DNA from 3 places in the Cupriavidus taiwanensis LMG 19424 genome. Region 2 is predicted to be linked to each of the others. Evidence: predicted binding sites of a transcription regulator. Region 2 holds the regulator's gene; each other region holds the start of a gene.
The links. The regulator sigma-54, encoded in region 2, starts transcription at its own class of promoters, with help from an activator protein. The targets are predictions, from matches to a motif close to TGGCANGNAANCTGCTTT.
Positions count from the first base shown of each region.

Region 1: the regulator sigma-54 is predicted to act here: its motif matches at 2,164-2,181, upstream of nifE (nitrogenase iron-molybdenum cofactor biosynthesis protein NifE).
Region 3: the regulator sigma-54 is predicted to act here: its motif matches at 1,565-1,582, upstream of nifB (nitrogenase cofactor biosynthesis protein NifB).

Region 1 is NC_010529.1:317,200-320,431, reverse strand. It holds gene nifN (nitrogenase iron-molybdenum cofactor biosynthesis protein NifN) at 1-628, opposite strand, end outside; gene nifE (nitrogenase iron-molybdenum cofactor biosynthesis protein NifE) at 761-2,131, opposite strand; partial or broken gene RALTA_RS27915 (IS256 family transposase) at 2,372-3,198, shown strand; gene RALTA_RS29660 (IS110 family RNA-guided transposase) at 3,224-3,232, opposite strand, start outside.
Region 2 is NC_010528.1:330,320-333,551, forward strand. It holds gene hpf (ribosome hibernation-promoting factor, HPF/YfiA family) at 206-556, opposite strand; gene RALTA_RS01615 (RNA polymerase factor sigma-54) at 605-2,083, opposite strand; gene lptB (LPS export ABC transporter ATP-binding protein) at 2,209-3,009, opposite strand; gene lptA (lipopolysaccharide transport periplasmic protein LptA) at 3,018-3,232, opposite strand, start outside.
Region 3 is NC_010529.1:327,484-330,715, forward strand. It holds gene RALTA_RS27945 (nitrogenase-stabilizing/protective protein NifW) at 1-59, opposite strand, end outside; gene RALTA_RS29695 (beta/alpha barrel domain-containing protein) at 168-1,223, opposite strand; gene nifB (nitrogenase cofactor biosynthesis protein NifB) at 1,624-3,195, shown strand.

The DNA.
Region 1 (3,232 bases), on a different contig from region 2:
CAAAGTGGCCATCGAGCGAACCGGAAATGTCAGGGAGGATTATTGGGTCTAGGCCAAATGACTGGACTATCACGCGTAGTTCTTCAACGTCGCGCGGCGATAAATGGCTTCCCGGCAACACGCTAATTTGTCGATAAATAGCAGGCAGCGGCTCTACCAGCTCCATGACAATCTCCACCACAGCTTTGCTGTAGCCGTCCTCGAAAGCGCCAACATAATCTGGCGTCGAGACATACACAATTTCTGTATTGAAAAGTTCTGGATTACCTTTGCGTATAGCTCTTAGATGACCATCGAGATCCTCGCCATTGGTCTCGGTGAGACCTGTTGAACAGACCACAATGATTCTCGGCGCCTCGCGCTTTCGGATGTTAAGCAATGCCGTCTCGACATTATCGTATCCGCCCAAAACCGCAGAGATTTCATCCATTGCGGTAGTCTGCAGCGGGATTGCTTCCTTGAAATGTCGCGTCAGCAAAACCAAGGCAAACGACGTGCAACCTTGTGAGCCGTGCAATACGGGCATACAGGCCTCAAGCCCCATAGCCGCAAAGCTAGCGCCGAGCGGCTGGCTAGTCTTCAACGGGTTTACCGTGCAGGCTTTTTCAGATTGGATCACGATAGCCATAATGGTCTCCTCACTTTCCTAGACCGCCGCCACGCGTAGAGATGTACTTCCTGGATTCTGTGGCGGCTTAGTATTCCGAGTACATTAGCTGTGCCGCGAATCTTTTGACCAGTCGACTTCACCTCCGTTATTTCACGGCGCTGGGATTCGCACCTGTTGCCACACCGGGTTGTAAATAGTACGCTCTATCTCTCGGATCAACTCCACGATCCCTTCATACCCGGCATACGGATGATGACGTTCTTGATTTACGTCAAGCCAAGGCATAAGCGCCTTCAATGCGATAAACTGTGAGCGCCCACCAGACAGCATGATGTCGGCCTTTGCATCGTGCAATAGCTTGTACATCTCGCGCGCCGTCATGTTATCGAACATGAGCGCGTCCTGTCCGAGGATCCCTTTGATTCTTTCTTTGTCTTCCTTGGTACTCTTCTTCACGCTTGTGCCAATGATTTCTAAGCCGGCCTCCTGTAACGCAGCCACAACTGACCATGATTTCACGCCACCTGTGATTAGCAGCGCCCGTTTACCTTCAAGACGCGCACGGTACGTGGCAATCCGCTCCCATGCCCGCTCCTCCTGAGCTTGAATCAGGCGCTCTGTACTGTCTAACAGCTTTCCAGATGCCCCTCGCTGCACCAACAGACTCGCGATCTGGCGGAGAGCGTTGCTTGTGTCGCCAATTCCGTAGAATGAGCACTCAAGGTATGGAATCCCATAACGCTCTTGCATCTTAGTTGCCACATGGACCATGGACTTCGAACAGACCACCATGTTTGCTCTGGCCCGATGCGCGCTCGCAATATCGCTGTACCGGCCATCGCCAGTTATACACGACAAAAGACGGATGCCAAGTTCGTCCAAGAGCGGCTTTACCTGCCATAACTCGCCTGACAGGTTGTACTCGCCGATTACGTTGATGTCTGTGGGCGTTGTATATGCCGGCTCACGGGTACCTATCACATAATTCAAAAGCGCCTCGCCGCCAAGCTTATTGCCGAGGTTCTTTGATCCAGCGAACCCAGGCGCGTGCACCGGTATAACTGGCTTACTGAATTCTACTGAAGCCTGCTTGCACACTGCATCTATGTCATCGCCGATTAACGCAGTAACACACGTTTGATAAACAAAGACCGCAGGTGGATTGTACTTTTCAATGATCTCGCGGACGCTACGGAATAGACGTCGTTCACCCCCGTAGATCACGTCGAACTCATTGATGTCAGTCGTGAAGCCAGTGCGATAGAGCGTCGGCCCTGATGAGGCCGCCTGGCGGTTGTCCCAAGAGTTGCCTTCGCATGCGATTGGTCCATGCACGAGGTGCGCCACGTCAGCTACAGGCTGAAGTGCAATTTTTGCCCCATCGAAAGCGCAGCCCCCAGCGGCCGCGCCCGGTGAAAGCTGCCTTGAGCAGCCCAGCTTTCGCTCTTCCTCGCTCTTGGCCCGGTTCTTCGCACAATTCGGTTGGTCAAAAAGATCGGCAGCCCTCGCCTTTCGCGACATAACGGCTCCATACGCTCTGCGGTTCGCGAAGATCAGCAAGTTGCGTACCATCGTCGCAGCCATGCATTTACCGTTATGCAGCCCTACACGCCCGCTCCCGCGACTGTCGTGGATGGCCGCTCCTGTCGCAGAGTTGGAATCGATCCCGACACTTTGAAGTTCCTCGAGGGTAGACCAATGCGTTGAGTTGTCACAAACTTTTGTCATAGGTGTAGGGAAGCACCCAGGCTGTAGTGGTCAAGTAATAAGACGGTTCTGACCGACGACGGGCCGCTGCGGTTAGACATCCCTCGCGATCGCGACGGCAGCTTTGATCCGATCCTGATTCCAAGCACGAGCGGCGCTTCACCGGGTTCGACGACAAGATCATCGCCATGTATGCGCGCGGCATGACCTTGCGCGAGATCCAGGCGTTTCTGGCCGAACAGTACGGCACCGAGGTCTCGCCCGAATTCATCAGTTCGGTGACCGATGCGGTCATGGACGAGGTGACCGCCTGGCAGGCCCGTCCGCTGGAGGTGATGTACCCGGTGGTGTTCTTCGACGCGCTGCGCGTCAAGATGCGCGAGGACGGCGTGGTGCGCAACAAGGCCGTCTACCTGGCCTTGGGCGTGCTGCCCGACGGCACGCGCGACATCCTGGGCCTGTGGATCGAGAGCACCGAAGGCGCCAAGTTCTGGATGAAGGTGTTCAACGACCTGAAGACCCGGGGTACCCAAGACATCCTGATCGCGGTGACCGATGGCCTTAAGGGCATGGAACAGGCCCTGGCCGCGGTGTTCCCGAACACCACCCTGCAGACCTGCATCGTGCATCTGATCCGCAACAGCCTGGAGTACGCCAACTGGAAGGAGCGCCGCGCCGTGGCGGCGGCGCTCAAGCCCGTGTACACGGCCCCCACCGTCGAGGCCGCGCTGGCCGAGTTGGCGGCCTTCGAGAACGGGGAATGGGGTCGGCGGTATGCACCGATCGGCGCATCCTGGCGTCGCGCCTGGGATCAGGTGATCCCGTTCTTTACGTTCCCGCCGGCGATCCGCAAGATCATTTACACGACGGATGAAGTTGACAAGCGCGTGGTGTGCTTTCGCTCGTTTATGGCGT
Region 2 (3,232 bases):
CGGCCACGATTTCTCTCTCTTTGTATGGCGCAGCATACACCTTGGCGCTGCGCTTGCGAACACTTCGGGCCGCCCCACGTGTACAGCGTTGGCTCGGCTGCCACAGCCCGAGCCGGCGCCAGGGCGCAAAAAAGCCGCGCTTCACGGCGCGGCTTGCCTGTGGAATCTGGTTCAGCAGCCTTCTGCGAGGCCGCCGGGCATAGGTTTATTGCTGCATCTGCGCTGCGGCCATCTGGTACTTGACCGCTTCACGGTCGTGGCCTTGCACGCGATCCTTGTAGCGAATCACCTGACGGTCCAGCTTGTCGACGAGTGCGTCGATCGCCGCATACAGGTCTTCGTGATGCGCCTCGACAAAGATGTCCTTGCCCTTGAGATGTAGATTGATTTCCGCGTACTGGCGCCGGTCCTTTTCCTTGTGATTGTCGACAGAGAGCAGCACGCTAACGCCAATGACTTGATCGAAATGCCTGACGATTCGCTCCAGCTTCGTTTCCACGTACTCACGCAGAGGGGGCGTGATGTCCAGGTGGTGTCCACTGATCTTGAAGTTCATAGCGCTTCTCCTTCTGAAAGAGCCTCACCAGGCAGGCGGTGGGCTCGGCTACAAAGACTTGCGGAGATTCACTGCGGGGATCTTCAGGGCTTCGCGATATTTGGCAACGGTGCGGCGTGCGACAACGAAGCCTTGCTCACCCAGCAGTTCGGCGATGCGACTGTCGGAAAGGGGATTCCTCGGGTCTTCGGCTCCTATCAGTTGCTTGATCAAGGCGCGGATGGCCGTTGATGAAGCCGCGCCACCGGTTTCGGTGGACACGTGGCTGCCGAAGAAGTACTTCAGTTCGAAAGTACCCATCGGCGTGGCCATGTATTTATTGGTCGTCACCCGGGAGATGGTTGACTCGTGTAAACCCAGTGTATCGGCAATCTCCCGCAAAACCAAGGGGCGCATGGCGATTTCACCGTGGGTGAAAAAGTTCTTTTGACGCTCGACAATGGCTTGCGAGACACGCAGGATCGTGTCGAACCTTTGCTGGATGTTCTTGATCAGCCAGCGCGCCTCCTGCAGCTTCTGCTGCAGCCCGGCGGTGCCGGTCTCGCCCTTGGCGCCGCGCAAAATCTGCGCATACATGTCGTTAATGCGCAGCCTTGGCATCACATCCGGATTGAGCTGCGCGATCCAGCCGCCGCCGCTCTTGCGCACGAATACGTCCGGCACGACGAAATCGGCTTCGGGCCGGCTGTACGCGTGGCCCGGGTAGGGGGCCAGCGAGCGGATCAGGTCATGGGCGGCCTTCAGCGCGACCTCATCGACCTGCAAGGCCTTTTTCAGCCGCGTGTAGTCGCGTACCGCAAGCAGTTCGAGGTGATGGGTGACGATGGTCAGCGCCAGCTCGCGCTGCGGGTGCGTCAGGCGGCGCAATTGCAGGGCCAGGCATTCGGCCGCATTGCGCGCACCGACGCCGGGCGGGTCGAAGCTCTGCAGCAGCGTCAGGATGGCGTGGACTTCGTCGGGGTCGAATTCGAGCTCTTCCGGCAGTTCCGCGCAGATCTCTTCCAGCGAGGCGCTCAGGTAGCCGTCGTCATCGAGGGACTCGATCAGGAAGATGGCGAGACCCTTGTCCCGCGCCGAGATCTTCAGCGGCGTGAGCTGCTCCATCAGGTATTCGCGCAGCGTGGGCTCGGCATCGCGCAGCTGCATCGGCGTCTTTTCGTCTTCGTCGCCTTGCGGGCGGCGGGCAAAGTCGTCAAGGCTCCAATCGCCGTTGCTGTAGTCGTCGCCGCTGCTGTTGTCGCCGTAGCTGTCTTCCGCGGCGCCGTCGGCGTGCGCATCGCCGTTGCCCTGGGGCTCGGCGGGCGCGGGCGCGGGAGCGCTCTGGACGTTGACCGAGCCGTCAGCCGCCACCCGCAGCGGGCTTTCGATCCAGTCGTTTTCCCGCTCGAGCAGCGGGTTTTCCGTCAGCGCCTGTTCGACTTCCTGCTGCAGTTCCAGCGTGGAAAGCTGCAGCAGCCGGATCGACTGTTGCAGCTGGGGGGTCAGTGCCAGGTGCTGGGAGAGGCGGAGCTGTAGCGACGGTTTCATGCGACCTATTTTATGCGCATCTTTCCGATGTTGGAACGGAAATTGCTATCGCTGAAGCGCTCTGATCGCCGCTGGCTCTTCACCGCCATGCAGCCATGGGCCGCCCGCGCATGGCGCCCGCCTTGTTACATGCGGAAATTCTCGCCCAGATAGACCCGCCGCACGGCGTCGTTGGCAATGATGTCTTCGGGCTGCCCCGCGGCCAGCACCGTGCCTTCGCTGATGATGTAGGCGTGGTCGCAGATGCCCAGCGTCTCGCGCACGTTGTGGTCGGTGATCAGCACGCCGATATTGCGCGCCTTGAGGAAGCTGACGATACGCTGGATCTCGCCCACGGCGATGGGGTCGACGCCGGCGAACGGTTCGTCCAGCAGGATAAAGCGCGGCGATGACGCCAGCGCGCGTGCGATTTCCACGCGGCGACGCTCGCCGCCTGACAGCGACAGCGCCGGGTTGTTGCGCAGGTGCGCGATCTGCAGGTCGTCGAGCAGGGCGTCCAGGCGGCGCTCGATCTCGGCCCTGGCCAGCGGCTTGCCCTTGTCCAGCTGCAGTTCCAGCACCGCGCGGATGTTTTCCTCGACGTTGAGCTTGCGGAACACCGAGGCTTCCTGCGGCAGGTACGACAGCCCCATGCGCGCGCGCTCGTGGATCGGCAGGCCGCTGATGTGGTCGCCGTCGAGCACGATGTCGCCCTCGTCCAGCGCCACCAGGCCGACGATCATGTAGAACGACGTGGTCTTGCCCGCGCCGTTCGGCCCGAGCAGCCCGACCACCTCGCCGCTCTTCACGTCGAGCGAGACGTCCTTGACCACCGTGCGCGAGCCATAGCGCTTCTTCAGGTGGCGCACGACCAGCGTGCTGCCGCCGGGCAGGACGGCGTTGGCTTCGACGACAGGCTTGTCGGCAATGGTGGCGGTATCGGTCATGGGTACGGTCAGGGTTTGTTGGCGGGCGCGGGCGCGGGCTTCAGGTCCAGCGGCGAGCCGCCCGCGGTGCCGGACTTCTGGTCCTGGCGCGGCGACAGCACCGCGCGCACCCGGCCGGACGGGTTGGCCGCCGCGGCATCGCCGCTGCCGCCGCCGGCAGCGGTGTAGAGTTCCTTGCGGCTGTCGTAGGTCAGCACCGCGCCGCGGATCTCGTCGAGCAGCT
Region 3 (3,232 bases), on a different contig from region 2:
TGCCGAAAAAAGTCCTCAGTCGAAGAGAGGTGTTGCTGCTGATGGAGGTGTCCTTGCATATCTTTGAAGTAGGTTAAAAATAGGGTGTGTGACGTAGATGCGGGCCGCGCTATTTCGACGGGCCGACGTTTATTGTTAGCTAACGCTACATGGACAACCTATGGTCGCTAAGAATAGGAATCATTGGCTTTGCTTGATATCTCCGGCGCCTGCTCGCGTTGTCGCGATAACAACATTTTTGTAACTACTCGGTCCTGGAAAACGGCCTCAGAGTTACCCGAATCTTTGTAATCTGGGTGCGGATGCGTCTTAGCAGGCAATGCATCGTGCTTGTCGCATCGTCTCAGCCGGGAATCGAAATGGGATACGCGGGAGTGTGTATCCCAACGCCTAACTCGATGGGAGCACATATGCGTTCTTATTTTTTTCGACGGCACTGCCCAGTGAGACGAATCTTGGGCAAGAGAAGAGATCTGGACGAACGTATTACTATCGACACCTGTATCCTGCTCAATCAAATGCCGTGAACCCGTCACGACTTCCTTGAGCGCTGCCTTGCCCTTCGGGTGAACCATGCCATTTACCGCTGGGCTCACATGTGGGGCGCTGGAGTTGAGCGCAGCTAGTGTATGTGCGGTAGCGAGACCGACATCATGTTGCAAATAGATTTCTACATCGTGCAGCCTTGCAATGAGGTCGTAGGCCGAAAACTGGAGAATTGCACCAACTTTGTTGGAGAATTGGATCCACTGTTCACCATACATCCTCGGGCGCAGCGCGACTTCCACAAGGAATGAAGGGTGCGGACGCGCAAGGTTTGCCATACGAATAGAGCTTCCTGTGTGGCATTCCTCTATCTTCCGGATAAGGTACGCGATCAGAGATAATGCCAAAATTCGCGACAGCCGCAGATGGTTAAAATAGCGATCGGAAACGGAGATGGACAAGTATACAAACTCAGCTTTGCAGCACAGGGCAGCGATTTGCTTGGTGTCTGTCGAGCAGCCGGAAATTGTTGTTGCCGGCTTGAGGTTTATGTCCCCAGTAGCATCGATAAGCGTTATCTCCTCATCACCCATTGCAAATATTGCTGTAAGCAGCTCCGGAATTTCTCCATGCGCGAGTATGCCGGCAATCGCACAATTTTCTTCTATCCGATAAAGGCTCATTGCGGGCCGTTTTAGGCCGGACAATGTTCTCTCGATAATAATCGGTTTAAGCATCGCGGTAGTTGCCTTTGCGCTTCATTGGTCCTACACGGTCGAGCAAGCGTTGTGCCAGCCGAGTTCAATAAGCTGGAGCGCTATCTTCAAGAGCGGCAGCGGCGACGCTGTCAGTAAACGTTGGGGGCTTCGCACATTTTTCGTGTCGCGAATGTCTCTGTCCGGACAAGCTGCTGGGTGCCGAGAAGAGGGAGCCGTATTAGGCCAATTTAGCTACCCTGTTTTCGCAGTGAGCTTCGAGCTGGCTTCAACCCACACGCAAGACGAATGCGCTGCTGTCGAACTTATAGAACGCCGGCAGATGCTGCGCCCTCATACCGGTCGAGATGCTCCTTGCGCGATGGCACGGATTTCGCTTTTTGGCGGATGTACAACTACTCTCGATGTGAAGGAAAGAGTTATGCGAAATAGGGCGTGCACGCGACCATCGGCTGCCTGTTTTGAAGGCGGGGAGAAAGTTGTGCCCCTAATGCCAACTAGCAGAACATCGGCCCTACGGGGCGAGGGTACTCCGTCTGTTGGAGCCAGCGTGTTGAAGTGCGAGTCGCCTGGAGAGGCCGAGGGGATGCGGCCGGGGGTGTGGGATAAGATAAAAGATCATCCGTGCTACTCAGAGGAAGCGCATCACCATTACGCGCGCATGCATGTAGCGGTTGCGCCCGCCTGCAACATTCAGTGCAACTACTGTAACCGCAAGTACGACTGTTCAAACGAGTCGCGACCTGGCGTTACGTCGAGAAAGCTGACGCCAGAGCAGGCAGTGAAGAAGGTGATGGTTGTCGCGAGTCGCATACCGCAACTGACGGTGGTGGGTGTTGCTGGGCCCGGTGATTCGCTCGCGAGCCCAGGAACCACGTTTGAGACGTTCCGTTTGCTTAAGGAGCGAGTTCCCGATGTCAAACTATGTCTCTCAACCAATGGCCTCGCGTTGCCTGACTTTGTGGATGACATCTGCCGATACAACATTGATCATGTGACAATAACCATCAACATGATCGATCCGGTTGTCGGGGCAAGAATTTACCCGTGGATTTTTTGGAACCGTCGCCGGTTGACAGGGACGGACGCCGCGTGCGTGTTGCATGAGCGGCAGATGCAAGGGCTCGAGATGCTAACAGAACGAGGCGTACTGACGAAAATTAATTCGGTGTTGATTCCGGGTATTAACGATAAACATTTGATTGAGGTAAATCGTGCTGTGAAACAGCGAGGTGCGTTCCTTCACAACATTATGCCGCTAATCTCCGACCCGTCGCACGGTACGTACTTCGGCCTGCACGGACCACGAGGACCTACCTCCCGTGAATTGAGGACAGTACAGGAAGCTTGTTCGGGCGGTCTGAAATTGATGCGGCATTGCCGGCAGTGCCGAGCGGACGCGGTAGGACTCTTGGATGAGGATCGCGGTGCCGAGTTTTCACTGGAGAGTATCGAGCAGATGGATATCGGCTATGACCGAAACATCCGCCAAGAGTACCAGTTCCGCACGGAGACTGAGCTCATGGCGCAACGTGAGGCAAAGCGGGAAGTGCCAGCCTTAACCAAGGTCAGGAAAGCGACAGGAGCACTGAAGGTCAATATCGCCGTTGCAACGAAAGGCCGGGGTCGCGTGAATGGGCACTTTGGGAATATCTCTGAGCTAAAAATCTTCGAAGTTAGCGCCTCTGGCGCGCACTTTGTGGGTTACCGCCGGGTTGAATTGTATTGCCAAGGGGGGTACGGTGACGATGAACGACTAGTACGTATCATACGCGCGATCAACGATTGTCATGCCATTTTTGTGGCGAAAATTGGTATCTGTCCGCGTAAGGAACTCGCCGATGCGGGCATCGAGTCGGTGGAGCAGTACGCGGGGGAAATTGTTGAGGTCGCAGCACGATCTTGGTTCAATGATTACTCAAGCCGTGTGGCTGGTGGCGGATCGCTGCGTAAACATTGCGACGAGACGCATGATCAGGCAAAGGATGTCTAAAAGGCTCCAACGACCGTTTGATGTGCAAAGGCCATGC